4 regions of the Streptomyces sp. cg35 genome follow, and region 2 is predicted to be linked to each of the others. Evidence: riboswitches for the same ligand, from Rfam matches in the RefSeq annotation. Region 2 holds a riboswitch; each other region holds the start of a gene.
The links. Region 2 has a riboswitch for cobalamin ahead of ACQUQD_RS31290 (cobalamin biosynthesis protein). Riboswitches for the same ligand answer to the same signal wherever they lie in the genome.

Region 1 (7,383 bases), 6.1 Mb from region 2:
CCGGCGGCGAGGCCGAGATCGTCCGCTACGGCGCGGGGGATGCCGACCGGTTCGAGTGACCCCCGCGCGCCTCAGCCGTCGTGGGCGAGCGTGCCCAGGAACCGGATGTGGGGGCGCTCGCCGGGACCGGGCCGGGTGATGTGCGCGCGGACGCCGTAGACGTCGGCGATGAGGTCCTCGGTGAGGACGGTCCCCGGCTCGCCCGCCGCCACGACCCTTCCCTGCCGCAGCACCACGACCTGGTCGCAGTACGTGGCGGCCAGGTTCAGGTCGTGCAGGGCGACGACGCTGGTCAGCTCCAGGCCCGTGATCAGGTCCATCAGCTCCAGCTGGTGCTGGATGTCGAGATGGTTCGTCGGCTCGTCGAGCAGCAGCTCACGCGGTTCCTGCGCGAGAGCGCGGGCGATCTGCACCCGCTGGCGCTCACCGCCCGACAGCGTGTGCCACAGGCGGTGCGCCTGCTCGGCGAGGCCGCTGCGGTCGAGGGCCGCACGGACCGCCGCCTCGTCCGCGGCCGAGACGGGCGCCCAGGCCCTGCGATGCGGGACCCGGCCCAGCCGGACGACATCGCCGACCGTCAACTCGACCTGGGTGTCAGCCTGTTGATGGACCAGGGCGATCCGCCGGGCCGCCTCCTTGCGGGGCAGCGCGGAGAGCGGGGCGCCGTCGAGGGTGACGACTCCGGCCGCCGGAGCGAGGACCCCGGCGAGCAGCCGCAGCAGCGTCGACTTGCCCGAGCCGTTCGGGCCGAGCACCCCGGTGACGGAGCCCGTCCGGGGCGTCAGGCTGACCCCGTCCAGGATCAGGGCGCCGCCGGGCGACCAGGACACGCGGTCCGCGCGCAGGCCCGCGCTCACCGGGTGCTCCGGCCGCGGTACAGCACGGCCACGAACGCGGGCACGCCGATCAGCGACGTCACCACGCCCACCGGAACCTCCTGCGGTTCGAGGACCGTACGGGCCAGCGTGTCGACCCACACCAGGAACACGGCACCGGCCACCGCCGTGACCGGCAGCAGCCGGGTGTGCCCCGGCCCCACCAGGGCGCGCGCCGCGTGCGGCAGGACGAGCCCGACGAAGCCGATCGCCCCCGCCGCGCTGACCAGGGCCGCCGTCAGCAGGGCCGTCACGCACAGCAGGACGAGCCGGGTGCGGGCCACGTGCACGCCGAGCGCGGCCGCCGCCTCCGGGCCGAAGGCGAACGCGTCCAGGGTCCGGCCGTACCCGAGGCACACCGCCAGCGTCACCACGAGCACCGCCAGACACAGCCACACCTCCGTCCAGCCGACCCCGCCGAGCGAGCCGAGCAGCCAGAACAGGACGCCGCGCGTCGTCTCCGCGTCGGCCGCCGTGAGCACCACGAACGAGGTCAGCGCCGAGAACAGCTGCATCGCGGCGACCCCGCACAGCACCACCCGGTCCGTCGTCCCGCCCAGGGTGTGACTGAGCAGCAGCACCAGCGCGAACGAGCACAGCGCCCCGAGGAACGCGCCGCCGGACACCGAGAGCGCGCCGCCGCCGAGGCCCAGCACCACGACGAGGACCGCCCCGGTCGACGCGCCCGACGAGACACCGAGCACGAACGGGTCGGCGAGCGGATTGCGCAGCAGCGCCTGGAGCGTGGTGCCGCACACCGCGAGCCCGGCCCCGCACACCGCGGCGAGCAGCGTGCGCGGCAGCCGCAGGTTCCACACGATGCCGTCCCGGATCGGGGACAGCTCGGAGGTGCCCCAGCCGATCCGGGCGCCGACCGCCGACCACACGTCGCCGACGCCGATGTGCGCGGGTCCGATGGTGATGGCCACGGCGACGGACGCGCACAGCACGGCGAGTGCCGCGGCCCCGTACAGGGCGGGCCGGACCGTGCTCACTTGCCGAGGCCGAAGCCGCGCAGCGCGGCGGCCACCTTCTCCACACCGTCGACGGTACGGATCGTCGGATTCAGGTCCTGCCCCTTCAGCAGCACGTACCGCTTCTCGCGGACGGCGGTCATCTCCTTGGTCACCGGGTCGGACTCCAGGAACCGGATCTTCTGCGCGGCGGACTCCGCGGACTGCGAACGGCGGGTCAGATCGCCGATGACGAGGACGTCGGGGTCGCGGTCCGCGACGGTCTCCCAGTTGATCTGCGGCCACTCCTCGTGCGTGTCGTCGAAGACGTTGCGCACACCGAGCTCCTCGGTGACGATGCCGGGCGCGCCGCAACAGCCGGCCATGTAGGGCGAGTCGGAGTTCGCGAACCAGTACAGGACGCTCACACCCTTGGCGTCCACGCCCGAAGCCGCCTTCTTCACACGGGACTTGAGCTGCGCGACGAGCTTGTCGCCGCGCTCCTCCACGTCGAAGATCCGGGCCAGGTCGCGTATCTCGCCGTAGACGGTGTCCATGGTCAGGGCACGGGTGCGTACGCCGTCGCCGTCACCGCTGTTGTCCTTGCCGGCGCAGTCCGTGGGTGACAGGTAGGTGGGCACGCCGAGCTTCTCGAACTGCTCGCGGGGCGCCACGCCGCCCTTGCCGAGGGTGTACGTGAACGAGGCTGCGGCGAAGTCCGGTTCGGTGTCCAGGACCTTCTCGAAGGACGGGTAGCGGTCGGCGAGCCGCGGGACCTTCGCGTTCGCCTTCTCCAGGCCCTTCAGGACGGGATCGGTCCACGTCGCGGTCCCCACCATCCGGTCGGCGAGACCGAGCGAGAGCATGATCTCCGCCGAACCCTGGTCCAGGGCGACGGCGCGGCGCGGGGCGTGCGCGACCCGGACCTTCGTACCGCAGTTGTCGAGGGTGACGCCCCCGCCGGCCCGGTCCGCGGTGTCGGCGGAGCCTGCCCCGCCGCAGGCCGTGAGCAACAAGGCGCCCGCCAACAGCGGTGCGAGACGGCGGACTTGACGTGCGAACGGCACGGAACTTCCTCTGCGTCCAGGGCCCATACGCGGAGCCGGTCTGTGGTCCACCCCCGGCCGGTCCTCGACCCCGGGGGCCGCCAGCAGGTCTTCGGACTCGGGATCGTCCGGCCGGAGCGCCTTCCCGGACCGGTGGACCGGCCCAGTGGCAGTGGCTCCGCCCGTCACCCTCACCGCTGCGCGTCAGTTCCGGACTTCCACCGGATTCCCTGACCCGTGCACGTACGAGAACGCACAAAGGTACGACTGGCCATCGGAAGGTATCACGGGCCTGACCAGGCACTCCCGGGCGGGCCGGGCCTCCCGGTACGTCCCGGAGGCCATGGCATGGTGCTGCTCCGGGAACATCTGGGTCGCCGCCCACGCCGTCCGGCCCCTACCCTGCGTCGGATGATGACAGCTGACGACGTGCGGGCCGTGCTCGCCCTGCTGCGCCGGGCCGGGGCGGACGTGTGGGTCGGGGGCGGCTGGGGCATCGACGCCCTGGTCGGCGAGCAGACCCGGGAGCACCGTGATCTGGACCTGATGCACCGGCAGGAACAGGAGCCGGTCGTGCTCGCCGCCCTGGCCGACGCGGCATTCACCGAGTCCCTGGACCAGCGCCCCGTCCGGTTCGTCGTCACGGATCCGGACGGACGCGTACTCGATCTGCATCCCCTGGTCTTCGCCGACGACGGTTCCGCCCGGCAGGCCTCCTTCGCCGCGGAGCGGCCGTTCGTCTATCCGGCGGAGTGCTTCGTCACCGGCACGGTCGCGGGGGAGCGGGTGCCGTGCCTCTCCGCCGCCCAGCAGGTGTCCTTCCACCAGGGCTACGAGCCCACGGACCGCGACCGGCACGACATGGCCCTGCTCCGCACGGTCTTCGGGATCGCCACGCACTTCTGACCGTCAGTCACGGCGTGAGCATCGAGCGACTGCTCCTCAGCGCTCGGCGTTCAACGCGGCGACCGCGCCCGCCGGGTCGCCGATCGTGGCGTAGTCCACGGCGACGAACGTGACCGGTCTGCCGCGCTCCCGCTCGCACCGGTGGACCCGGTCCAGGACGAAGCGGCGGGTGTTCACCGTGCCCGCGTCGAGCCGGCTGCCGCCGTCGATGGTGATGAAGTGGTTCAGCAGGAACAGCCGCTTGTCGTCGCCGCCGCGGTGCGGCGCGCAGCTCATCTCGTCCGGCGCGCGGAACGCGAACGGGGTCTCCATGCCGTACCGGTAGAAATTGCGGTACCAGGGCGCCGGGCCGTCCGCCCGCTCGGCGAAGACGACCAGGCGGCGACCGCTGTCGATCATGTCGCCGAGCGTCGGCCAGGGCTTCGCCGGGTCGGGGTCGGGCGTGTGCACGAGAGTGTCCAACCCGGCCTCGTGCACGGCCTGTCGGGTGTCCCGGCCGGTGATCGCGTCCTGCACGATGAGGGTGATCACCTCGGTCGGGTGCGCGCGCATCCAGTCACCGATCTCGCGCAGCGTCGGCACCAGGGCGAGCGCCCCCGCCCGGCACACGGAATGGCACAGCCACAGCCCCTCGCGCGGAGGGTTGAACGTGTTGATCGCCTGGGTGATGAGCGCCTGCTGCGCGGCCGTGAAGTCGGAGTCGCGCAGGCGCCCGGCGATCTCGTCGGGCTGCTCCCACCGGTAGGTGTCGATCTGCAGGGCGCGGACGCCGTCGTTCAACTGGGCGGTGATCCCCGGGTCCTGGAGAGGGCCGATGAAGCGGTCGACGGTCGTCGACATGGCGTTGTGCGAGGTGAGGTGTGCGACCTCGTCGTAGCGGCGGTCGCACAGCGCGGAGCTGCCCTGGCACGGACGCGGTGCGGCCGGCCGGGCGACGAGCGGCACCACGGTCATCCCGGCCAGCGCCACAGCGGCGCCGCCGAGCCCGAGCGTGACGAGGCGCCGGGAGTCCAGGGCCCGCACCCGCCGTACCCGGTCCACCAGGACCAGCAGCGCTCCGGCGGCCACGGGGACGAGCGCGGCCCACAGGGCGGTGCGGGCGATGTGGTCGAGGGCGCCGTGCTGCACGTCGTCGACGAGCCGGATCAGACTCGGCGGCCACGACGCGGGCGGGTCGACGACGCGGCCGTCGGTGACCAGCCGGGTCACACCGACGGCGGCCGCCGTCAGCAGCCCGCCGGCGAGGAGCGACCACCCGAAGGGCCGCAGCCGGGAGCCCGGCCGGGGAGGGCCGATGAACCAGAGCGCGGCCAGGGAGAGCACGAGCAGCACCGCGGCGACGATCTCCACGAGCCCGAGTCCCGCGGCGGTGTAGGGGCGGATGTCGTGGAGGACCTGGAGGTCGTTGCCGGAGGCGGCGAGGACCGCGCCGAGGTCCCAGGTGCCGCCGTCGACGGCCCGCTGGAACTGCCGCACCGCCTCGCGGGCCCGGTCCGAGAACACCGCGGGGGCCACGGCCGCGAGCGCCGTGGCGACGTCCCCGTCGGCCAGCGCGGTCTCGACCTGCGGGCGCAGCGCGTCACGCTCCCGCTCCGGCAGCGCCCGCAGCAGCGTCTCGGCGGCCCGGTCGGCCTGCGTCGTGGTGAGCGGGAGCGTCGGCAGCCCCTCCGGTGCCCGGCCCGCCGCCAGATCGCCCACGGCGTCCGAGAGGTCCGCCGTGAACCGGTCGAAGTCGGGTTCCGTGCTGCGCTGCAGCCCGGCCACGAGATCGCCGAAGTAGGTCTGCGCCAGATGGTCGACATTGGCGAGCACCGGCCGCAGGTCGACGGTCAGGTCGAGGGTGGCGCGCTCGCCGTTCAGATAGCCGACCACCGCGTCGATCTGCTGCTGTGCCAGGTCACGGACCGTCTCCGGCGGCAGCACCAGTTTGATGTTGGACGTCACCTGGGCTTCCGGGACGTTCAGCCCCGCCAGCAGGTCCCTGGTGACCGGGGAGACCGCGGGGTCCACCAGCACCTCGTTGTAGAGCCGGTCGTACGCGCGCTGCTCGTCGAGCACGGACGCGTGGAACGCCGGGTCGAGGACCGTGGCGCGCACCGTCGCCGTCGTGATCACGCACAGGGTGGCGAGCGCGGCCACCACGAAGGCCACCACCCGCACCGGTCCGTGGAGCGCGGTCCGTTCCATGGCGTGACCTCACCGGGTGCGCGGCGGTCAGAAGTCCACGGGGTCGCGGACGATGGGGCAGGTCATGCAGTGCCCGCCACCACGGCCGCGGCCGAGTTCGGCGCCGACGATGGTGACGACCTCGACACCGGCCTTGCGCAGCAGGGTGTTGGTCTGGGTGTTGCGGTCGTAGGTGACGACGACACCGGGTTCGAGGGCGACCGCGTTGTTGCCGCTGTCCCACTGCTGGCGCTCGGACGCGTACACGTCCCCGCCGGTCTCGATCACCTGGAGCCCGGGGAGGCCGAGCGCCTTGGCGACGACGTCGACGAACGGGGTCGAGCCCTCGTCGACGATGTCGAGGCCGGGAGCCTTGTCGCTGGGACGCAGCGAGAACGTGTGCACCGAGTCCATGATCCGCGGGTAGAGCGTGACGATGTCCCGGTCGGCGAACGTGAAGACGGTGTCCAGATGCATCGCCGAGCGCAGCTTCGGCATCCCGGCGACGACGACGTGCTCGGCCGCGCCCTTCTCGAACAGGGCGGCCGCGACCTGGGTGATGGCCTGCCGCGAGGTGCGCTCGCTCATGCCCATCAGGACCACTCCGTTGCCGACCGGCATGATGTCGCCGCCCTCGAACGTGGCCTGCCCCCAGCCCAGTTCGGGATCGCCCCACCACACGGTCGACCCGACGAAGTCCGGGTGGAAGAGGTAGATCGCCTTCATCAGCAGCGTCTCGTCGTGCCGTGCGGGCCAGTACAGCGGGTTGAGCGTGAGGCCGCCGTACAGCCAGCAGGTGGTGTCGCGGGTGTAGAGCGTGTTGGGCAGCGGCGGCATCAAGTACTCGCGCACACCGGTCGACTCGCGGGCCATCGCCACGTACGCGGAGCGGTAGTCGTCGGGCAGGTCGGTGGTGGCGAGACCGCCGATGAGGTACTCGGCGAGCTGCCGCGGCTCCAGTGACTCCAGGAAGGCGCGGGTGTCGTCGATCAGCCCCACCCCGACCTGATTGGCGACGATCTTGCGGTCGAGGAGCCAGGACCTCGCCTCGGGGATCGCCATGGTCCGCGCGAGCAGATCGTGCAGCTCGACCACGTCGACACCGCGCCGGCGCAGCTTGTTGACGAAGTCGGCGTGGTCGCGCTGGGCGTTCTCCACCCACATGACGTCGTCGAAGAGCAGGTCGTCGGAGTTGGTCGGGGTGAGCCTGCGGTGCGCGAGCCCCGGCGCGCAGACCAGGACCTTGCGCAGCGTGCCCACCTCGGAGTGGACGCCGTACGCGGCGGAAGCGGGGGTGTCGTGGTCAGTCACGGTGTGCCTTCCGGGGTTGACGGTCTCACAGGCTGATCCAGCCGGCCGCCAGGGCGACGATGCCGAGCACGGCGCCGACGACGGAGACGATCAGGATGAGCAGCTCGCGCGGGGAGAACAGGCGCC
Region 2 (7,383 bases):
GTCGCCTGCCGCAGATCGTCGCGGCGCACCACGAGCCCGGTCCCGGACCGGCCGCGCGCCCGCTGATGCGGCGCGGCGGCCTGCACCGTCGCCGCCAGGTGCAGCCTGGTCAGGGTGCCCCGGGGCCGGACGGCGCCGGTCGTCCTGCCGTGCTCGGTCCGCGCGCGCGAGCGCCGCCCGGCGGCCCCGTCGCCCAGACCCGGGACGCTCAGCATCTTCGTACGGAACGGCTCACCGGCCGAGACGGCCCGCTGCTCCCCGGCGCCACCGGACGCGGGCGCGCCCGCCGGCTCCCGCGGGGACTCCTGAGGCGACTCCTGCCGGGATTCCTGCGGGGACTCCGGCCGGCCCGGACCGTCCGGCTCGGGGCCGTCCTGCGGCGGCACGCCACCGCCGCCACCGGGGCCCGGGTCGTCGGGGCCGTCGGGCCCGGGACCCTCGTCGTCGGGCCCGAACTCGTCCAGCGTCTCGTCCAGCTTGTCCTCGTCGAGGCCCGGCGCGTCGAAGGGATTGCGGCGCCGCCGGTGCGGGAGCGCGAGCAGCGCGGCCTGGCGCACGTCCTGTGCCAGCACCTCGGTGCGTCCCGCCCACGCGGCGAGCGCGGTCGCGGTGCGGGCCATCACGATGTCGGCCCGCATCCCGTCCACCTCGAACGCGGCACAGGTCGCGGCGATCCGGGTCAACGCCCCGTCGCCGAGCCGCACCTGGGGCAGCAGGGCGCGCGCGGCGACGATCCGCTCGCGTACGCCCGCCTCCTCGCCGGCCCACTGCGCCGTGAAGCCCTCGGGGTCGTCGTCGTACGCGAGGCGCCGCTTGACGACCTGCACCCGCTGCTCCGGCTCCCGGGACGCGGCGACCTCGACGGTCAGCCCGAACCGGTCGAGCAACTGCGGGCGCAGCTCGCCCTCTTCGGGGTTCATCGTGCCCACGAGCAGGAAACGCGCGGCATGCCGTACGGAGACGCCCTCGCGCTCGACGTAGGAGGCGCCCATCGCGGCGGCGTCCAGCAGCAGATCCACCAAATGGTCATGCAGCAGGTTCACTTCGTCGACGTACAGGATGCCGCGGTGCGCGTCCGCGAGCAGGCCCGGCTCGAAGGCCTTCACGCCCTCGGCGAGCGCCCGCTCGATGTCGAGCGCCCCGACCAGCCGGTCCTCCGAGGCGCCGACCGGCAACTCGACCATGCGCGCCGCCCGTTGCGCACCCGGGCCGACCTCGTGCGGCCCGTCCGGGCACTGCGGGTCGGGCGCCCCCGGCGCGCACGAGAACCGGCACCCGGCGACGACGTCCACATCGGGCAGCAGCGCCGAAAGGGCGCGTACGGCCGTGGACTTGGCGGTGCCCTTCTCGCCGCGCACCAGCACACCGCCGACGGCGGGCGACACGGCGTTCAGCAGCAGGGCGAGGCGCAGATCGTCCTGGCCGACGACGGCCGTGAACGGATACGGGGTGGTCATCGATCCTCCAGAGAATTGAACAGGCCAGGAACCGGGACGCTCACGCGGGCGCCCCCGGCGGTACGAACGGCAGCCCGTCCGGCGCCCCGGACTCGATCAACCGCCACAACCCCTCCGTATCGGCATAGCGCTCCACCAGGTCACCGAGCCGGTCGAGCTGCTCCTCCCGCAGCGCCGCGAACGACGTGTCCGGCGCCGGCACGAACCGCCGCCCGGCCGCGTCCGCGACCGCCCGCAAAAACGCCCGCCGGAACCCGTCCGACTCCAGCGACCCGTGCCAGTGCGTCCCCCAGACGGCCCCCACCCGGCACCCGTCCAGAAAGGCATCCCCGCCGAGGACGTCCGCGACGCCGTGATGGATCTCGTACCCCTCGACGTACTCGCCGAGCGCCTCGCCCACCGGCCGCGCCAGCGTCTTCTCCCGCGCGAACCGCACCTGCACGGGCAGCAGTCCGAGCCCGGCCACGACACCGGCCCGCGACTCGACGTCGTCCTCGATGCGCTCGCCGAGCAGCTGGAACCCGCCGCAGATGCCGAGCACCGGGCGTCCCTCGGCGGCCCGCCGCGCCAGCGCGTCCGCGAGGCCGCGCTCGCGCAGCCACTCCAGCGCCTTCACGGTCCCGCGCGTCCCGGGCACGACGACCAGATCGGCGTCGACCAGTTCCTCGGCCCGGTCCACGAACCGCACGACGACGCCCGGCTCGGCGGCCAGCGCGTCGACATCCGTGAAGTTCGACATCAGCGGCACCGCGCACACGGCGACCCGCAGCACGTCCTCGCCGACCGGCGGGGCCACGACGGACTCGCGCACGGCGCCCCGCAGGGACACCCGCAGCCCGTCCTCCTCGTCGATGCCGAGCTCGTGCTGGAACGGCAGTACCCCGTAAGTGGCCCTGCCGGTGAGGGACTTGAGCATGTCGAGCCCCGGCTCCAGCAGACTGACGTCCCCCCGGAACTTGTTCACCAGATACCCGGCGAGCAGCTCCTGGTCCTCCGGCGCGAGCAGCGCCGTCGTACCGAAGAACGACGCGAAGACGCCACCGCGGTCGATGTCCCCGACCACCAGCACGGGCAGCCGCGCGGCCCGCGCGATCCCCATGTTCACGATGTCGGTACGCCGCAGATTGATCTCGGCCGGAGACCCGGCCCCTTCACAGATCACGGCGTCATGACTGCCCCGCAACTCCTCCAGGCATCCGACGACGGTGTCGAGCAACGCGCCCTGCCGCGCCCCGTGATAGCCCCGCGCGCTCATCTCGCCCACCGGCTTGCCCATCAGCACGACCTGGCTGCTGCGGTCGCTGCCCGGCTTGAGCAGCACCGGATTCATCAGCGCGCTCGGCTCGACCCGGGCGGCCTGCGCCTGCATGGCCTGCGCCCGGCCGATCTCGGCGCCGTCGCGCGTCACGAACGAGTTCAGGGACATGTTCTGCCCCTTGAACGGCGCGACCTTCACCCCCTGCCGCACGAGCCACCGGCAGATCCCGGCGGTCACGACGCTCTTCCCGGCGTCCGACGTGGTCCCGGCGACGAGCAGCCCGCCGCCCCGCCCGCTCATCGACGCCCTCGCAACAACCGCCCGGCCACACAGACTCCCCACGCCATCACACTGACCCGCCGCGACAACCGCGCGGCCCGCTCCACGTCCGACACCCGCACCACGCGCCCTCGCGCGTTCAGCACGGGCCGGTGCTCGACCCTGCCCCCGTACGCCAACGTCCCGCCGAGCCGCACCCCGAGCGCCCCCGCGAACGAGGCCTCGACGGGCCCCGCGTTGGGACTGGGATGGCGCCCCGCGTCCTCGCGCCAGGCCCGGGCGGCGTCGCGCGGACGCCCGCCGGCCAGCACGGCGAGCGCACCGGTCAGCCGGGCCCCGGGCCACCCGGCGACGTCGTCCAGCCGGGCCGAGGCCCAGCCGAACCGGCGGTACTTCACGGACTTGTGCCCGACCATGGCGTCGAGCGTGTTCACGGCACGGAAGGCGAGCAGCCCGGGCACGCCGCCCACGGCGCCCCACACCAATGCGCCCACGACGGCGTCGGAGGTGTTCTCGGCGACGGACTCGACGACGCCCCGCGCGATCCCGTCGGCGTCCAGCCCCTGCGGATCCCGTCCGCACAGCCGCGGCAGCAACTCCCGGGCCAGCTCCACGTCCCCGGCCTCCAGCGCGGCCCCGACGGCGCGCGCCTCCCGGCCGAGCGAGGTCCCGCCGACCACGGCCCAGGTGGCGGCGGCCGTCAGCGCGACGGAGGCGGCGGGGGAGCGGCGTACCGCACGGGCGGCGAGGACGCCCACGGCGGTGGCCCCGCCCACGCAGACGGCGGTGTGCAGGGCGCCCCAGCCGCGGTGATCCCGCCACAGCACCCGCTCCACGGCCCCTGCGGCCCGGCCGAATCCGGCGACGGGATGCCCTCGACGCGGGTCACCGAGCAGCAGATCGGCGAAGAGTCCGGCGGCGGCACCGCACGCGAAGACGCGCTCGGCCCGCGCCGCGCCGCGCAGGGCGAACATGGCGGTAGTTGTCCTCACTCAGGGTGTCCACGCCCTGGTTCGACGAGACCGGCAGCGAGAGTTCCTGGCTCGCCCTCCCGGAGAAGGGCTCACAGTGGCGGGACCGCGCCGGATTCGCACCGGCTTCCTCGGACTGCTGCCGTATATGGCCCGGGAAGTCCACCACGGTGCGCGAAGGTGCGTCAACTTGCCGTTGACCTGGGAGAGGGGAGTGTGGGGAGGTCCACAGCGCCGCGTGGGACCCGTTCACTGGGCCGGAATTCCTCTATGGGTCGAAAACAGGCCTACCTAGACTGGAAGACGGCAGACGGAGAGCGGTCCACGAGTGGTTGAGGGCGCCTTGGCGACGTGGTGAGGCGGATCCGTCCGGGACACCTGGGCGGGTCGCCCCGGCGGCGCTATGGTGCCTGCACGCGGGCGTGCAATGACGGGGGACGCCGGCTCTCGAGCAGGAGGAGGCCGGTGTGTCCCATGGGAGAGAGCACGCTCGGTCATGGCAGGAACAGGTCACCGGGCCGTGGCGCAAGAGCAGTTACTCGGGTCTGAGCGGGGACTGCGTGGAAGTGGCGCTCGGTGAGACCGAGGTCCGAGTCCGTGACTCCGGGAACCGGGATACGGCGGATCTGGTCTTCCGGCGCATCCGGTGGCAGGCGTTCCTGAGGGCTCTGGGCGGGTCCGGTCCGGGCAGGACCGACCGCTGAGTCCACCGCGGGGGGAGGAGGGCGCGATGACCGGTCACCACATGACCGAGGCGCGGCAGCGGGCGCACGGGGCGGTGAGCCGCACCGCGCGCGGAGTCGTCTCCCCACGTGGCCTCGTGGTGTTCTGTCTGGCCTGCGGCGTTGCGGCGAGCGTCGTCGGGGCGCTGGCCGCCGCACTGGTCCCGTCCGGCCAGGCCCGCGTCGTGGTCTGGGTGTTGGTCGCCGCGCTGTTCGCCGCCGCGACCGGCTTCCGCGCGGGACTACGGAGCGTCAGGGGCGGCTCGCAGCACCGGGATCCGGTGACGGATCGGGGTCGGACGGCGGGGCGTCGGCGCTGAGCGGCGACCGGATGGCCTCCGCACAGCGCAGGAGGAGCCGGGCGAAACCGTAGGCGATCGCGGTCACCGGGGACGACGCCGCGGCGACGACCGAACCCACCGCCCAGGGCGAGGTCAGGCCACACGCCTGGATCAGCACCACGAGCCCCGCCAGCCCGCCCAGCAGGACCAGCCCGCCGGACAACGAGGCCAGCAGCAGAAGTCTCGTGTGGCGACGGTTGTCCAGCATGATCTGGGCGTACATCCAGCCGGCCCGCCGGGTCAGGTCGTCGCTGGACACGACGTGGATGACCACGGCACCGAACGACGGCCGCTCGCCGGGGAGCTGTGCCACGACACCGACGACGGTGTCGGAGGCGGTGTCCGGGCCGGCGGGCGGCTCCCCGCTGTCCGGAGTGCCCGTGGCCGCCGGGGCGTTCGTACCGGCTGCACCACGCGCATCACCGCCACCATCGGTGCCGTCGAGCCGGGGACCGGCGGCCGTGAGGAGCCGCCACCACCACTCGTCGCCTGCGGCCGGCATGTGCGCCTCCTACACGGGCTCTCCAGGGCCCGGCCCGCTTGTCACCTCACGAGGTGTCGAGCCCGTCCCTGGTCTTGCTGATGAGATCGATGGCCAGGTCGCCGCTGTACGCGATCTCGCGGAGCGATTCGAAGCACTCCTGGTGTCGCACGATCAGTTCGTGGTCGTCACGGATCGTCTGGTTGCCCTCGGACTCCCGGTACAGCAGGTCGTCGTCGTCCGTGAAGCCGAGCAGGATGAAGCTGTTGAGCGTGGCGAAGTGCGCGCCCGCCGTGAAGGGCAGCACCTGGAGCGACACCCGGGGCTGCTGCGCGACGTCGAGCAGGTGCTGCAGCTGCCCGCGCAGCACACGCGTACCGCCGATCTGCCGGTGCAGGGCCGCCTCGTCCAGGATGAAGAACGTCCAGGGCGGGGTCTCGCCCTCCAGGGCGCGCTCCTGCCGCTCGGTCCGCAGCTCGACGATCCGCCGCGCCCGGGCCTCCTCCACGTGCGGCGCCAGCATGGCCATCGCGTAGTCCTCGGTCTGCAGCAGACCGGGCACCACGATCGGGTGGTACGTGCGGATCGACGCGGCGGCGCTCTCGTAGCCCAGGTACTGGCGGAAGCCGGGGTTGAGCACGTCGTTGTACTGCGTCCACCAGCTCAGCCCGCGCGACCCGCGCGCGGCCTCCTCCAGTTCGTTCCGCAGGTGCTCGTCCCTGACCTCGTAGTGCTGGAGCAGGGCCCGGAGGTCGGTCACCGAGACGCTCACCGTCCCGGCCTCGATGCGCATGATCTTGGACAACGACCAGTCGAGCGCCTGTGCCGCGTCGGTCTGCGTCTGCCCGGTTGCTTCACGGGCCTTGCGCAGTTCGATGCGCAGCCTGCGCCGATTGAGGCTGGGGTCGATGTCGCGGGCCATCATCTCTGTCTCCTTGCCGACCGTGTGCCAGGTCTCGATGCACCAGGTGAGAGCTAGCCAAATAGTGAACGGAAGCTAGCAGACAGCTGGTGGCGAATGGCTGGTGGCGGATGGAGTGCTGGCGGGGTGGCTCATGTCAGTCTGCCATATGGCATGTCCGCTGTGGCCTGGAAAACAGGGCTCGATGGGCCGTCCTCGCAGGGTCGCGACATTTGGCAGCGCCACACCCGTTCCGGTGACAAGTCGAACGTGAAAGCGGGGTGCGGGACGCCGTACGTCCCGCACCCCGCTCGGGTGCTGCTGGGCCTCTGTCGCGTTCAGAAGGTGAACGCGGCACAGGCGTGTCGTCAGGCCACGATCAGAAAGATCCCGTACGCCACGGCCGCCGCGCACAGCGCGAAGCACAGGTACGCGCCGGACGTGGCAACCGTCGCCGAACCGCCCTGCCGCGCCGCCGACTCCCGCTTGGAGAGGCCGACGATGCCGAGGGTGAACAGGCCCACCAGGGCCACGGTGACCACGAGGCTGACCCCGAAGACGGAGCCGAGAGCCGCCCAGTCGATCTTCATAGCTGGTCCTGCTTCCTTACAGCGTGGCGCCGGCGGGGCGCGCGGGGTCGGCCACGGCGGGAGCCGGAGCGGGGATCGTGGACTTGATGTCGGCCGACGCCCCGGCCTCCGCGACCGCGCCGATCGGCGGCGGGGTGACCGCGGCGATCGCCGTGGTCACGACGCCCGCGGGCTCCTCGGCGGAGTCGATCGCGTCGTCGGTGACGTTCGTGTGGTCGACGGAGTCGCGGCGGGACAGCTTCCAGATGACCGCGGAGCCGCCGACCAGGAGAGCGGCGGTGAGGCCGATGCCCCACGGGCCCTGCTTGGTGAGGAACTCGGCGCCCGCGCCGACCAGACCCGCGGCCGGCAGGGTCAGACCCCACGCGACGAACATCCGGGTG
Region 3 (7,383 bases), 6.0 Mb from region 2:
AGCACAGCAAGGTCGGATCCGTGATGGTGGCGGAGGTCGTGCACGCCGAGTACGCCACGCCCTTCAAAGAAGTCGCACGGCTGCTGAACCGGCACCGGATCAGTGGCCTGCCGGTGGTGGACGACGACGAGCGGGTCATCGGTGTGATCTCCGAGACCGATCTCATGATCCGCCAACGCGACGAGGCCGAACCGGAGTCCCGCGGCAGGCGCCGATGGCTCTCGCGGCTGCGCCGCGGTGCCCGCGGCACCCGCCGCAAGGAGACCGCTCGTACCGCCGGTCAGCTGATGTCCGAGCCGGCCGTCACGGTCCACGCCGACGACACGATCGCCGAGGCCGCCCGCACCATGGCCCACCGCAAGGTGGAGCGGCTGCCGGTGGTCGACGAGGAGGACCGGCTCGTCGGCATCGTCACGCGCCGCGATCTGCTCCAGGTGTTCCTGCGCCGTGACGACGAGATCCGCCGCGAGGTCGTCGACGAGGTGCTGGTGCGCTGCCTGTGGCTGACGCCGGAAACCCTCACCGTCCAGGTCCACGAGGGCGTGGTCACCCTGACCGGCCAGGTCGAGCGGCGCAGCGAGAAGGACATCGCCGTCCGCATGACCGGACACATCGACGGCGTCGTCGCCGTCGTCGACAAGATGTCGTACCGGCAGGACGACGCACACCTGCGCCCCGACGAGCCGGCGATGCACGGGATCCAGGAGCACTGGCTGCGCAAGCGGTGAACACACGAGAACACGAGAACGGGAGAACACGGAGGGAGACGGCGATGTTCGGCAACATGGGCCCCTACATGAACAGTTGGGGATACACGCTGATGGCGGCGAGCGTCCTTGCGCTCTGGGGGCTGCTCGGCCTGGCCGCGTTCGCGCTCAGCCGCGGCACGTCCCGCCGCTTCGACGACCGTGAGATGCCGCCCGGGCGGGCCGAGCAACTGCTCGCCGAACGGTACGCCCGCGGGGAGCTGGACGCGGACGAGTACCGCAAGCACCTCGCCGTGCTGCGCGACAACACACCCCTCACCAAGGGAGGTTGACGGCCATGGCCGACAGGGAGCCTCGCGTGCTGATCGCCTACGGGACGAAGAACGGCTCCACCGCCGAGATCGCCCGGCACCTGGGCGAGGTCCTGGCCAAGGAGGGGTGCGCCATGACGGTGTGCCCCGCCGACGAGGTCGGCGTGGACGTGTCCGCGTACGACGCCGTGGTGCTCGGCGGCGCCCTGTACGCGGGCCGCTGGCACCGGGACGCCCGCCGCTTCGCCCGCCGGGCCCGCCGCGACCTGGCGACGCGCCCGGTGTGGCTGTTCAGCAGCGGTCCGCTCGACGCCTCCGCCCCGGACCGGGAGATCGCGCCGGTGCGGGGTGTGCGCCGCGTCGCGGACCGGATCGACGCGCGGGGCCACGTCACGTTCGGGGGCCGGCTCGACGAGCACGCCCGCGGTTTCACGGCACGGATGATCGTCAGGTCCGGCAGGGGTGGGGACTACCGGAGCTTCGAGCAGGTCACCGCCTGGGCCGAGGGCATCGCCCGCGACGCCCGGTCCGCCGTCTCCGAGAGGACGTGACGCGCGGCGGGATGCCCGTACGGCACGGAAGCCGCTGGGCGGGGTGGCTTAGGCTGCCCTCCCGCGCCCGGGTGAGGTGCGGGTCGGAGGGGGCGGGCATGGCCGGTCGGGACACGAAGCACGGCGAGATCACACTCAACTCCACGCTGCGGGCGGAGATCGATCTGCCCTGCCCCGCGACCGGTGCCGCTTACCGCGAGCTGGCCGAACGCTGGTTCACCGCCGCGATCGAGGCACTCGCGGGGCCGCTGGGGGCGACCTTCGCACCCGACGCGGACTTCTCCGGCCGCGCCGTCGCACTCAGCCGCGGCGAAGCCGCCCCCGGAGAGCTGTGGGCGACCCTGGTGCTTCTCGAGCCGACCCGTCGGCGCAAGAGACCGTACGAGGTCCACTGGTCCCCGAAGAACTGGCGCGCCTTTCTGCGGGATCTGGAGGACATGCCCGGTCAGGCGACGGTCGCCCTCAGCACCGTCGGCCCCGACGGCCACCCCGACCAGCCGTCGCTGTATGTCGACGTGGACCGGGACCGCGACACCCCCGAGGTCGTCTCACTCGTCGCGTCCCGCTCAACGGAGGAATTCACCGACCCGGGCACCCGCGACGAGACCCAGCACCGCTGGATCGCCTTCTTCCGTACGCAACTGCACCGGCACACGGACATCCTCTACGGAAGCATCGCGGACGACGCGGAATCCGTGACGGGCAGGACCGCGCTGGAGCGTGAGATCGGCCTGCTGCTGGAGGACACGTTCCCCGAACTGGACACGGCCCTGCGGGGCTACGCGTGGTGGACCGTCTGCTCCCCGGGCGCGGCAGCGCGCCTCGGCGGCATCGAGGCCCTCCGCGACAGCGGCGCCTTCCACGAGGCCGAGCTGCTGCCCGGGGGAGGGGCGTCCCTGCGGGCGACCGCGAACCTCTGGGAGTACGACGAGGAACGGGTGCGCGCGGTGTTCCGGGCGGTGGCCCCCGCGCTGCCCGAAGGGAAGCCGTCCAGATCGATCAGCTCGGACACGCACAGGCTGGTCTACGAGGACGCGGCGGACCACCGAGGAGCACAGCGCCGCTGACTTTCCCTGTCGTTCCGGCCGCGGCAACGGAAATCAGGGCGGTGAAGGGAACCCCGGCGCGGGACAGTCGGGTTCGGCGTACGTACCCGACCGGGCCGTCTCACCGGCCCCGGTCCGGTCGGCCCAGCGTCAGCTTCGGCAGCGCATAGCCGACGAGGGGGCCTATCGCGAGGGCGAACACCACCGTGGCGATGCCGACACCGCCGCCCAGCAGCCATCCCGCGGCCAGCACCGACACCTCGATCGCCGCACGCGCCGCCACGACGGGAACGCCGCGCTCGGCCAGCCCGGTCATCAGCCCGTCACGGGGACCCGGGCCCCAGCCCGCCCCCACGTAGAGACCGGTCGCGACGGCCACGCCGCACACCGCCACCACGAGAAAGACCGCCCGTTCGACCAGGTGGTGCGCGGCGGGGAGCCACGCGATGCCCAGGTCGAGGAACGGCCCGACGAGCAACGCGTTGGCGACCGTGCCCAAGCCGGGACGCTGGCGCAGCGGGAGCCACAGCACCAGCAGGACCAGCGAGACGACGACGACCACCTCGCCGAGCGAGAGGCCGGTGGCCAGAGCGATGCCCTGCGTGAAGACGGTCCACGGGTCGGCGCCGAGGCCCGCTTTGAGGAGCAGTGCCAGGGAGAAGCCGAACAGGGCCAGCCCCGCCACGATCCGTGTGGCCCGCTGGACCGGGCGGTCGGACAGGCTACGCATGAGCGCCCGTGGCCGCCGCGACGAGCACCGCGGCCGCCCGCGCCGCGTCGTCGACCGCGCCGGCCGCGGCCCCGGGGCCGCGGACGACCACGCGTCCGGCCACGCCGTCGATGAGGAGCAGGAGTTGGGAGGCGAGCACCTCAGGGGACCCGGCACCGGCCTCCTCGCACAGCCGCCCGAGCGTGTTCAGCAGCCACTGCTTCTCCTCTCGCGCCGCGACCGAGACCAGCTCGTCCGACGGTGACAGCTCGGCGGCGGCGTTGACGAAGGCACACCCTCTCTTCCCGTGGCCCTCGTACCAGTCGGCCAGCCACGTGAACACGGCGAGCAGACGCGGTTCCCCTGACGCCTCGGTGGAGAGGTACGTCTCCAGATCGGCGGCCCGCCGCGCATGCCGACTTCTGAGCGCTTCCGCCGCCAGCGCCGATTTCGACGGGAAGTGGGCGTACAGGGTCGGCTTCGTCACTCCCGCTTCCTGGGCGACGGCGTCGACGTTGGTCGAGACGATCCCCCGCTCATAGAAGACGCCCTCGGCCGCGGCGAGAAGACGGGCTCGGGAGGTAGTGTTCCGCTTCATAAATTAAACTTACCAGTTAGTTTAATTAGGAGGCTACTCCGGCTTCCGTTCCGGGACTTATGTGGAGCGGGCCGTGTGGCGGAGGTTTCCGGCATGATCCACACGTGCGCGAGGTGAGCGTCCGGGCGCCGGCGGGTAGGGGAGCGGGACATGGCCGTACTGGTGAGGCCGCAGGCGATCCGGCGGCGGGCCGGATGGCATGATTGCCGACGACATAGGCGACGGCGGTTCGAGGAATCCGGTGTGAATCCGGTGCGGTACCGCCACTGTGATCGGCGAGCGGATCCCGACGAGCCACTGCCCAGAACGGGTGGGAAGGCCGGGACGAGCTTCGACCCGAGAGCCAGGAGACTCACGCTGTCGCCTCCTCGACGGACCCCGGGGCGGACTTCCCCGGTGAGGGAGGAGTGCGGCATGCCCAAGAGGCCGGCCGACGAGAAGGGGGCAGCACGGGGCCGCGAGGTTCCGTGCAGGGTGGTGGTGTGCCGCGACTGCTGCTGCGGCAGCGCCAAGGTGAGCGGTGATCACGCGGCGCAGACCGCGCGGTTGCGGGCGGTCGCGCCGGTCCGCGTCTCCGAGTGCCTGGATGTCTGCGACCAGGCCAACGTCATCGTCGTACAGCCCTCGGAGGCCGGGCGGGCGGCGGGTGCCCGCCCGGTGTGGCTCGGCCTCGTCAACGACCGTGACGCCACCGAGGACATAGCCGACTGGATCACCGCCGGCGGGCCGGGCGTCGCACCCCTTCCGGAGATTCTCGATCTGTACCTCTTCAAGCCGCCGCGCCGCCTCAGGACCTCGTGAGCCCTCGGCTCCGGATGTCCGAACCACCACAGCGCTGAAGGGACTTGTCGTGAGTGAGGAGCCGAGCGAGCTCTCGCGCGGGAGCGTGATCGAGGCGCTTGACGAGGTCGCGAGACTCGACGGATTCTTCGTCCTGGAGACGGCGGAGAGGCCCGCGGAACGGGCATCCGGGAGCGGGCGGCTCGCCTCGTCGGAATTCGCCGTTCTCGCGCGGGCGGTCAACGACCGCTGCGCCACGGACGAAGCCCGCGTAGGCGTCTCCCTCGCGCACCTGGGGCTCGCCGCCCGTCTTTGGTCACCGGTGCTGGCCTGCACGCTCCTGCACCGGATCCTGCCCGACACGAGCACGGTGGAATGGGCCGAAGGCGGCCCGGCGCTCCGCCTGGCGGCTCCGACGGGACGGCCCGCCGGGTGCTTGCCGTCCCTTGCGGAGGCCGTGTACGCCGAGGTCAACGGCCCACTGGAGGAACTGGAGAGCAGACTCACCGTCACCATCGCCCCGGGGCTGCTGGCGGGGAACGTCGCGTCCGCGCTCGTCGGGTCGGCGGCGGTGCTGCTCAGGGCTCGGCCGGACCTGCGTACAGAACTCGTGTGCCTCACAAGGGAGTTGCTGGAGACGGGACGGCTTCGTGGCACCGGCCGGATCACCGGCCCGGGTCTGACGTTCCGCCGCCGCAGTTGCTGCCTGTACTACCGCATCCCGGGCGGCGGGAAGTGCGGGGACTGCTGCCTGGCGGACTGACCGGGTTCTCCTCTCAGCGTTCTCCTGTCAGCGGAGCAGGGCGGGGAGCGGCGCCCGTCGAGGCCTACAGTCCGACCGCGCCCCGCACGAATCTCCGGAGATGCCCGCGTACCTCATCGGGCCGTTCCAGCCAGGGCTCGTGCCCCGCGCCGTCGATCCGTGTCAGCGGGACACCGAGCCGGACCGCCAGCGACGCGAGTGCCGACAGCGGGCGGGGATCGTCTCCGCCGCCGAGGATCTCCACCTGCGCGGGCAGACGTGCGCGAAGCTCGCCGAGGCGTCGGACGAGCGGTTCCTTCCGCCCCTCCGCGCCGAGTTCACGGTTCATGGTCCAGTTGACGGGGCGCCGACTCCGCGCGCCCTGCGCGGCCCAATGCCGGCCGCGTTCGGGATCGGCGTGGTCGGTGAACCAGGACAGCGTGAGCAACTCGACCTCCTGCTGCTCCGTGCGGTGCGGCAATTGCTGGAGCTCGTGGAGCCGTGCCTGTTGCGGTGCGGTCATGCGGCGGCCCCGTTCCGCTCGGTCCGCGGTGCGCCACTCACCGACGAACGGCCCGCACAGCAGCAGCATCGCGGCCACTCGCTCCGGATGCGCCAGGCAGAACCGCGAGGCGAGGTCGGCGCCGAGCGGCCGATCAGCACGGCCGCCGGCGCGTCCCACGCGTCGAGAAGCTCGGCGAGATCACCGACATGGCGGACAACTGCAACGTTGTGCGCTGGTGCGGGCACTGACGGCGTATCCGGCACTGCTGGTGTGCGACGAGGTGACATCGGCCCTGGACACCGTCTCCCGGGAACGGGTCCTCGACGCCCTGCCCCGCCTGCTCGCCCCTGCGCGGACGGCCCTGCTGTTCGTCAGCCATGACCTGCCCGCGGTGCGTGCGCTGACCGGGGAGGCCGTGCTGTTCGAGGGCGGTCGTTGTGTGCGGCGGGGGCCCGTCGAAGAGGTGCTGCCCGCTCCCGGCGGCATCGGAACCGCGTGAGCCAGGGGACGAACGAGGGCGTCGGCTTCAGCCGTGATCCGCCCGATGGCCGTGGATGGTGAGGGCCGTGGCGAGCGTCATCTGGGTGGTGAACGAGGTGACGTCCGCGTCGAGGAGCCGTCCGACCCTGTGGAGCCGGTTGTTCACGGTATTGGGATGGACGCCCAGTGCCCTGGCGGTGCGCGCGCGGTCCAGGTCGTTGGTGAACCAGGCGCGCAGGGTGTCGACCAGCTCCGGGTGCGGGTGCAGCGGTTCGATCTGCCCGAGGAGTGTGGCCTGAGCGGGGGAGACGTGAGTGAGGTGATAGTCCAGAGCGTGGTCGGCGATGCGGTGTGTGTGATCGCCCGCGGCAGTGGAGGAGCGGGCCAGACGCAGCAGGTCGTGCCCGACGCGTGCGGACGCGGGCAGGTGGCGGATCTCGGCGGGATCGGTGCAGGAGGCGCGGATGTCGAGGCGGGTCTCCGTGCGCAGGGCGCGATGCAGGGCGTTCGCCCGCTCGGCGACGACCGGGTCGGGTTCGTGCGTGTCGGCGGGGAGCAGGATCTGGGCGTGGGTCGCTTCGAGTACGGCGAGGTTGGTGCGGCCCGCGTGGTGGTGGGCGAGCGCGGTCGCCACCTGACGGACACGGCGCCGTGTGGTCACCTCGTGCGTCACCGGACGGGCGGGTGAGGACGGCAGAGGCGGCAGCGTCAGGGTGAGGATCGCGTAACGGGAGGCGAGGGGCGCACTGGTGGCGTGACCCGTCTCAGGGCCTGGTTCCTGCCCTGCCAGGAGGGCTTGTGCCAGCATTCGGCCGGTACCCAGGTCCTCGTCCCGCAGTACGGAGAGCCGGGCCTGATAGCTCTCCGTCACCGCCTGCAGGGCGGCGTCCTGGAAGGCGTACAACTGGTGGCCCAGGTAGCCGAGACCGGCGATGTGCCGATCGCCCGCGGCGT
Region 4 (7,383 bases), 3.8 Mb from region 2:
CACGCGGACCGACGGCCCTCGGACAGGTGGCTGACCGACCGCACCCGGAACGTCCTCCGGAAGGCGTTGGGCGTCGTGCCCAGCGCCTTCATGAACTGGTGGCGCATCGCCGCCGCGTTGCCGAACCCGGCGCGGAAGGCGATCGCGTCCACCGTCTCGTCCGTGCTCTCCAGCAACTGCTGGGCGAACAGCACCCGTTGGCGCAGCAGCCAGCGGTACGGCGTCGTGCCCGTCTCCTGCTGGAAGCGGCGCGCGAAGGTGCGCGGTGACATGTGCGCCCGCGCCGCCAGCTCCTCGACGGTCACCGGCGCGTCCAGATGCCGCTCCATCCATGCCAGGACCTCGCCGACGGTGTCGCAGCGCGTCGCGGGCAACGGCCGCTCCACGTACTGGGCCTGGCCCCCGTCGCGGTGCGGCGGCACGACCATGCGGCGCGCTATCGCGTTGGCCACCTCGGAGCCGTGCTCGGTGCGCACGATGTGCAGGCAGGCGTCGATGCCCGCGGCCGTCCCGGCGGAGGTGATGACCGGGCCCTCGTCGACGTACAGGACATCGGGGTCGACCCGGGTGCGCGGATACATGACGGAGAGCTCGCGCGCGTACCGCCAGTGGACCGCGCAGCGGCGGCCGTCAAGGAGTCCGGCCTCGCCGAGCACGAAGACCCCCGCGCACAGGCTGAGCACGCGCGCGCCCCGGTCGACCGCCCGCCGCAGCGCGTCGAGCAGCTCGGGCGGGTACTGGTCGAACCGCCGCCCCGCCGAGGGGATCGCGATGAGGTCGGCCTCCTCCAGGCGCTCCAGGCCGTGCGGGGTCGAGACCGTCATACCGGGCACGTGCGTGGTGAGCGAGGGACCCTCCACGGAGGCGACCGCGAAGTCGTACACCGGAAGCCCGGCGTCGCTGCGGTCGAGGCCGAACACCTCGCACACGACGCCGAGTTCGAAGGGATGCACACCGTCGAGCAGCACTGCGGCCACGTTCTTCAGCATGCCCGCCAGTGTGCCGCAGAGTTGGCAGTAAATCGAGGGTCAGTGACAGTCCTGCCACTGCCGGGCGGGGCCCGGCGGCGGGAGAGTGGAGGACATGAACACAGCGATGAACTACCTCACCGTCCTCTTCGTCTTCCTCCTCCTCGCCGCCCCGTCCCTGTACGGGATCGCACACGACCGCCGCATCGACCGGCAGCTCCGGCAGGCGCGACGGGACGCCGAACAGGCCTCCCACCGCGCCGAGTTCACCCGGGCCGCCTAGAACTCCTCGTCGAAACCGACCGAGCCCTCGACCGCGACCTGGTACGCCGAGGGCCGCCGCTCGAAGAAGTTGGTCAGCTCCTGGACACCCTGCAGCTCCATGAAGGAGAAGGGGTTCTCGGAGCCGTAGACGGGCGCGAAGCCGAGGCGCTGCAGGCGCTGGTCGGCGACGCACTCCAGGTACTGCCGCATCGACTCGGTGTTCATGCCCGGCAGCCCGTCCCCGCACAGGTCGCGCCCGAACTGCAGCTCGGCGTCGACCGCCTCCCGCAGCATGTCGGTGACCTGCTGCTCCAGTGCGTCGTCGAACAGGTCCGGCTCCTCCTTGCGGACCGTGTCGACCACGTCGAAGGCGAAGCTCATGTGCATCGTCTCGTCGCGGAACACCCAGTTGGTGCCGGTCGCCAGGCCGTGCAGCAGGCCGCGCGAGCGGAACCAGTAGACGTAGGCGAAGGCGCCGTAGAAGAAGAGCCCCTCGATGCACGCCGCGAAGCAGATCAGGTTGAGGAGGAAGCGGCGCCGGTCCGCCTTGGTCTCCAGGCGGTCCAGCTTCTCGACCGAGTCCATCCACTTGAAGCAGAACTCGGCCTTCTCGCGGATGGACGGGATGTTCTCCACCGCCGCGAACGCCGCCGCCCGGTCGTCCGGATCGGGCAGATAGGTGTCGAGCAGCGTCAGATAGAACTGGACGTGCACGGCCTCCTCGAACAGCTGACGGCTCAGGTACAGCCGCGCCTCGGGGGAGTTGATGTGCTTGTAGAGCGTCAGGACCAGGTTGTTCGCCACGATCGAGTCGCCCGTCGCGAAGAACGCGACCAGCCGGCCGATCATGTGCTGCTCACCCGGGCTGAGCTTCGCGAGGTCGGCGACGTCCGAGTGGAGGTCGACCTCCTCGACGGTCCAGGTGTTCTTGATGGCGTCCCGGTAGCGCTCGTAGAAGTCCGGGTAGCGCATGGGACGCAGGGTCAGTTCGAAGCCCGGGTCGAGCAGGTTCTTCTCGGCAGTGGTGTCGGACATTACTGGCAGGCCTCGCAGGACTCGGGGTTTTCCAGGGAGCAGGCGACCGCGTCCGCCTCGACGACGGGCGTGGCGGTCTGCGCGGGGACGCTGGAGCGGCCCGCCGCGCGGGCGATGCGCGTCGCGGGGCGCGAGCGCAGGTAGTACGTCGTCTTCAGGCCCGACTTCCAGGCGTACGCGTACATCGAGGAGAGCTTGCCGATGGTCGGGGTCTCCATGAACAGGTTCAGGGACTGGGCCTGGTCGAGGTACGGGGTGCGCGCCGCCGCCATGTCGATGAGGCCGCGCTGCGGGATCTCCCACGCCGTGCGGTACAGCGCCCGCACCTCCTCGGGCACCCACGTGAAGCCCTGCACCGAGCCGTTGGACTCGCGCAGCGCCTCGCGGGTCTGCGCGTCCCACACGCCGAGCCGCTTCAGCTCGTCCACCAGGTACGAGTTGACCTGGAGGAACTCGCCGGACAGCGTCTCGCGCTTGAACAGGTTGGAGACCTGCGGCTCGATGCACTCGTAGACACCCGCGATGGACGCGATGGTGGCCGTCGGGGCGATCGCGAGCAGCAGCGAGTTGCGCATGCCGACCGCGGCGATACGTTCCCGCAGCGCGGCCCAGCGCTCCGGCCAGGTGAACTCGACGCCGTAGTGGTCGGGGTGCAGGACACCGCGCGCGGTCCGGGTCTTCTGCCAGGCGGGCAGCGGCCCGTTGCGCTCGGCGAGGTCGGCGGACGCCTCGTACGCGGCGAGCATGATGCGCTCGGCGATCCGCGTGGACAGCGCCCTGGCCTCGGGCGAGTCGAAGGGCAGCTTCAGCTTGAAGAAGACGTCCTGCAGGCCCATCGCGCCCAGACCCACCGGACGCCAGCGGGAGTTGGAGCGGCCCGCCTGCTCGGTCGGGTAGAAGTTGATGTCGACGACCCGGTCGAGGAACGTGACGGCCGTGCGGACGGTCTCGTCGAGCCGCTCCCAGTCGATGTCCCCGGTCGCCGTGTCCACGAAGGAACCCAGGTTCACGGAGCCGAGGTTGCAGACGGCCGTCTCCCCGTCGTCCGTCACCTCCAGGATCTCGGTGCACAGGTTCGAGGAGTGGACCGTGTGGCCGGGCTCCGCGGTCTGGTTGGCGGTCCGGTTGGCGGCGTCCTTGAAGGTCAGCCAGCCGTTGCCGGTCTGCGCGAGCGTGCGCATCATGCGGCCGTACAGGTCCCGTGCGGGGATGGTCTTCTGGGCCTTCCCCTCGGCCTCGGCCTTCCGGTACGCGGCGTCGAACTCCGCGCCCCACAGGTCGACCAGCTCGGGCACGTCGGCCGGCGAGAACAGCGACCAGGTGCCGCCCTCGTTGACCCGGCGCATGAACTCGTCGGGGATCCAGTGCGCGAGGTTCAGGTTGTGGGTGCGGCGCGCGTCCTCACCGGTGTTGTCGCGCAGCTCCAGGAACTCCTCGATGTCGGAGTGCCACGTCTCCAGGTAGACGGCGGCGGCGCCCTTGCGGCGCCCGCCCTGGTTCACGGCGGCGACCGACGCGTCCAGCGTCTTCAGGAACGGCACGATGCCGTTGGAGTGCCCGTTCGTGCCGCGGATCAGCGAACCCCGGCTGCGGATGCGGGAGTACGAGAGGCCGATGCCGCCCGCGTGCTTCGACAGCCGGGCCACCTGGTGGTAGCGGTCGTAGATCGAGTCCAGCTCGTCCAGCGGGGAGTCCAGCAGGTAACAGCTCGACATCTGCGGGTGCCGGGTGCCGGAGTTGAAGAGGGTGGGGGAGGAGGGCAGGTAGTCGAGGCGGCTCATCAGGCCGTACAGCGCGGCGACCTCGTCGACGGCGCGGGCGCTGTCGTCCTCGGCGAGACCGGCGGCGACGCGGAGCATGAAGTGCTGCGGGGTCTCGACGACCTGGCGGGTGATCGGGTGGCGCAGCAGGTAGCGGCTGTGCAGGGTGCGCAGGCCGAAGTAGCCGAAGCGGTCGTCCCCGGCCGGGTCGATCAGCGCGTTCAGCCGGGCGGCGTGGATCCGCACGAACTCGGCGGTGCGGTCGGCGACGAGCCCCTCGCGGTGGCCGACCGCGACCGACTCGGTGAACGAGGTCACGCCCTGCGAGGCGGCCTCGGCGGCGATGGAGAGCGTCAGGAGCCGGGCGGCCAGCCGGGAGTAGACGGGGTCCTCGGAGATGAGCCCCGCCGCTGCCTCGGTGGCGAGTCCGCGCAGCTCGGCCTCGTCGGCGCGGGCACTGCGGCCGCGCAGCGCGGCGGCTGCGACCCGGCCGGGGTCGGCGTCGGGGAGGTCGGCGGTCAGCTCGGTCAGGGTGCGCAGCAGCGCGGTCCCCGGAGCGTCGTCCGGTGCGGCTGAGACCGGTTCGGCGGGCGGCGCGATGGTCACGTGGAGGCTCTCCCTCGCTCGGCTCGGGGCCTGCGGGGAGGGAGTGGCTCGGGCGCACGGAGGCGCCGTCGTCACCGGCCCATTCCGCGAGGCCCGGACGTCGTCGACGCCCGGGCCGGACGGCTCGGGCGTGCTGTCGACAGGTCATCGGACTCACGCGGACGCTTATGTGCGCTTACGTTCACCGTTGCGGGACAGTTCCGGATTTGCACCGGATTCCCCTGCGGCGACAGCGAGAGTGAGCATACATCTTGTGTCAGGCTTTCGCGGCAGGCCCACATCTTGTGTCGGATAGGGTGACGGCGATCTACGGGCGGGCGATCTTGGGGAGGGCTCGATGCGCGCGTGGCAGGGGACGGCCGTGGTGCCGCTGGTGACGGTGCTTCTGGCGGGGTGCGGCGGGGGAGCGGCGGACCGGGCCGCGGCCGGGCCGTCGTCGTCCGCCTCTTCGAAGACGTCCGCGAGTCCGAAGACGTCCGCGAGCCCGACGGCGCCGAGCCCCGAGGTGGTCCGGCCCACCGGCCCCGCGACCGCCCCGGGCCGGGACGCCGTCGCCGCGCCCCGGCAGGTCTTCACCGCCGAGCAGTTGAAGAAGGCGCTGCTGCCCGACGCCGCGTTCGGTACGGGGCTGGAGCGCGGGGAGACCCAGGCGGGCCCGTACGAGAGCACCCACGACCAGCGCAGCGGCCGCTGGTCGTACTGCCTGGACGCGGCCGGGGAGAAGGACCCGGCCTGGCTGGGCCCGGCGGCGTACCGGGGCGCCATGGCGCTGGCCCGCACCCAGTGGGTGGACCGTGCGACCCGGCCGCCGGAGGGGCACCTCGTGGCGACGCAGATGATCGTGTCGCTGCCCGTCGCCGAGGCCCGCGACCATCAGCGCGTCGAGCAGGACATCCTGCGGCACTGCCGGGAGTTCGCCTCCGACATGGAGGCGGGCTCGGCGACCGAGCGGTACGGGACCGTGCCGCTCAAGGGCCTGGGCGACGAGGCGTTCCTGGAGGTCCAGGACGTGATGTACGAGGGCGGGACGACCACCCGGTACCGCGCCCATGTGCGGGTCGGCGGAGTGCTCGTGCTCCTCCTCGGCGAGGAGGGCGCGGGCCGCGACGAGACCGTCCGCTGGGCCGCCCACCTCGCGCGCGAGGTGGGCGGGACGCTGTACGGGGCCGGCGCGTGAGCACCGGCCCCGGCGCCGGTGCTACCCGGCCGCGGGCCGCTTCAGGAGCGTGTTCACGAAGTCCTCGGTGAAGTTGCGCGGGCCCGTGCCCAGGGCGACCCGGCCGCGGTGCTCGGTGCGGGCGGCCACCAGGGGCGACTCCGAGTAGTAAGCGCGCGGGTAGTCGGAGTCGTAGGGGACGAACACCGTCTTGCCGCGGGTGAGTTCGCTCGCGCACTCCACGACGACCGTGCCCTCGGCGGCGGTCACGAACGACTCGTCGGCGCACACCCCGACGGCCAGCGGGTCGTGCAGGGGGCTGCCCCCGGTCTCCTCGTACGCGCCGAGGTAGAAGCGCATCAGGCGCGCGGTCAGCTCCATGCCCTCGCCCGCCTCCTCCAGAGTCTTGAGCTCGTCGGGCCCGAACCGCCAGCCGTGCGTCGCGTCGAGCCCGACCATCGTGTACGGGATGCCCGACGACACGACCAGGTCCGCCGCGTCCGGGTCCGTCCACGCGTTGAACTCGGCGACCGGCGTGATGTTCCCGGGCACCTCGGCCGCCCCGCCCATGAAGACCAGCCGCTTCACGCGCCGGGCGAAGTCCGGGTCCTCGCTCAGGGCGAGCGCCACATTGGTGAGCGGGCCCGTCGCGCACACCGTCAGCTCCCCCTCGTACGCGCGCGAGAGCCTCAGCAGGGCCTGCGCGGAGGACTCGGGGTGCTCCGGCGCGGTCGAGTCCGGCAGCTGCTCCGTACCGAGTCCCGCGGAGCCGTGGAACTCGCCGGCGGCCGCGTACGGCAGGCGGGTCAGCGGGCGGCCGGCGCCCCGGTGCACCGTCACGTCGCCGTCGATGCCGAACACCCGGGCGAGGGCCCGGCCGTTGCGGAAGGTCTGCCCGGCGGGCACGTTGCCGCCGACGGTCGTGTAGGCCTTGAGGTCCCACAGCCCCGTGCCGAGCAGGTACTGCAGTGCGACGGCGTCGTCGATTCCGGGATCGCTGTCGAGCACGATGGGGGCGGCCATGGTTCCTCCGGGGCAGATGGTGCGTTGTATCGATCACCGTAATGCGACGGGCCCCTCCGTGAAGGAGGGGCCCGTCGTCGGCGGGGGAGGCGATTCCTAGTGGCCGGAGGCCCCGACGGTGGGCAGGTCGACCTGCACGCCCTTGTCGCCGGCGTCCGCGGTGTAGTCCTCGGGGGACGTCTCGTCGACGCCCTCCGGGGCCTTCACGGCCTTCAGGACGAAGGTGAGGACCACGGTCACGATCACGTTCAGCACGAACGCGGTCAGACCGATGTAGCCGATCTCCCCGATGCCCGGGATCTCCTTCGAGGAGCCGCCGAAGTGCTTCTGCGTCGGCGAGGCCACCCCGTACGCGGCGAGGGTGCCGTAGACCATGCCGACCGCCCAGCCGGCGAGCAGCGCCCACCGGTGGAACCAGCGGGTGAACAGGCCGCCCACCAGCGCGGGCATGGTCTGCAGGATCCAGATGCCGCCGAGGAGCTGGAAGTTGATGGCGACGGTCTTGTCCATGGTCAGGACGAAGGCCAGCGCGCCGACCTTCACCAGCAGCGACACCAGCTTGGAGACCTTG

Region 1: another riboswitch for cobalamin. It lies ahead of ACQUQD_RS03540 (ABC transporter substrate-binding protein); the one in region 2 lies ahead of ACQUQD_RS31290 (cobalamin biosynthesis protein).
Region 3: another riboswitch for cobalamin. It lies ahead of ACQUQD_RS04280 (hypothetical protein); the one in region 2 lies ahead of ACQUQD_RS31290 (cobalamin biosynthesis protein).
Region 4: another riboswitch for cobalamin. It lies ahead of ACQUQD_RS14080 (ribonucleoside-diphosphate reductase subunit alpha); the one in region 2 lies ahead of ACQUQD_RS31290 (cobalamin biosynthesis protein).

What each region holds. Positions count from the first base shown of each region.
Region 1 covers NZ_CP191268.1:719,402-726,784, reverse strand. Annotated here, with positions in the region: gene ACQUQD_RS03555 (L-threonylcarbamoyladenylate synthase) at 1-59, shown strand, start outside; gene ACQUQD_RS03550 (ABC transporter ATP-binding protein) at 72-857, opposite strand; gene ACQUQD_RS03545 (FecCD family ABC transporter permease) at 854-1,870, opposite strand; gene ACQUQD_RS03540 (ABC transporter substrate-binding protein) at 1,867-2,922, opposite strand; cobalamin riboswitch at 2,961-3,161, opposite strand; gene ACQUQD_RS03535 (nucleotidyltransferase domain-containing protein) at 3,289-3,780, shown strand; gene ACQUQD_RS03530 (hypothetical protein) at 3,817-5,967, opposite strand; gene ACQUQD_RS03525 (arginine deiminase) at 5,995-7,257, opposite strand; gene ACQUQD_RS03520 (basic amino acid/polyamine antiporter) at 7,283-7,383, opposite strand, start outside.
Region 2 covers NZ_CP191268.1:6,844,350-6,851,732, forward strand. Annotated here, with positions in the region: gene ACQUQD_RS31280 (putative cobaltochelatase) at 1-1,457, opposite strand, end outside; gene ACQUQD_RS31285 (cobyric acid synthase) at 1,498-3,015, opposite strand; gene ACQUQD_RS31290 (cobalamin biosynthesis protein) at 3,012-3,968, opposite strand; cobalamin riboswitch at 4,005-4,150, opposite strand; gene ACQUQD_RS31295 (DUF397 domain-containing protein) at 4,433-4,669, shown strand; gene ACQUQD_RS31300 (hypothetical protein) at 4,696-5,007, shown strand; gene ACQUQD_RS31305 (hypothetical protein) at 4,940-5,530, opposite strand; gene ACQUQD_RS31310 (helix-turn-helix domain-containing protein) at 5,577-6,431, opposite strand; gene ACQUQD_RS31315 (hypothetical protein) at 6,779-7,000, opposite strand; gene ACQUQD_RS31320 (anion permease) at 7,017-7,383, opposite strand, start outside.
Region 3 covers NZ_CP191268.1:865,718-873,100, reverse strand. Annotated here, with positions in the region: gene ACQUQD_RS04310 (CBS domain-containing protein) at 1-728, shown strand, start outside; gene ACQUQD_RS04305 (SHOCT domain-containing protein) at 773-1,039, shown strand; gene ACQUQD_RS04300 (flavodoxin domain-containing protein) at 1,045-1,569, shown strand; gene ACQUQD_RS04295 (hypothetical protein) at 1,668-2,636, shown strand; gene ACQUQD_RS04290 (YczE/YyaS/YitT family protein) at 2,737-3,345, opposite strand; gene ACQUQD_RS04285 (TetR/AcrR family transcriptional regulator) at 3,338-3,922, opposite strand; cobalamin riboswitch at 4,131-4,295, shown strand; gene ACQUQD_RS04280 (hypothetical protein) at 4,337-4,723, shown strand; gene ACQUQD_RS04275 ((2Fe-2S)-binding protein) at 4,773-5,465, shown strand; gene ACQUQD_RS04270 (alpha/beta fold hydrolase) at 5,530-6,126, opposite strand; gene ACQUQD_RS04265 (hypothetical protein) at 6,185-6,448, shown strand; gene ACQUQD_RS04260 (PucR family transcriptional regulator) at 6,476-7,383, opposite strand, start outside.
Region 4 covers NZ_CP191268.1:3,084,570-3,091,952, reverse strand. Annotated here, with positions in the region: gene ACQUQD_RS14095 (GlxA family transcriptional regulator) at 1-989, opposite strand, end outside; gene ACQUQD_RS14090 (hypothetical protein) at 1,084-1,251, shown strand; gene ACQUQD_RS14085 (ribonucleotide-diphosphate reductase subunit beta) at 1,248-2,267, opposite strand; gene ACQUQD_RS14080 (ribonucleoside-diphosphate reductase subunit alpha) at 2,267-4,633, opposite strand; cobalamin riboswitch at 4,755-4,885, opposite strand; gene ACQUQD_RS14075 (hypothetical protein) at 4,971-5,810, shown strand; gene ACQUQD_RS14070 (nucleoside hydrolase) at 5,832-6,812, opposite strand; gene mctP (monocarboxylate uptake permease MctP) at 6,909-7,383, opposite strand, start outside.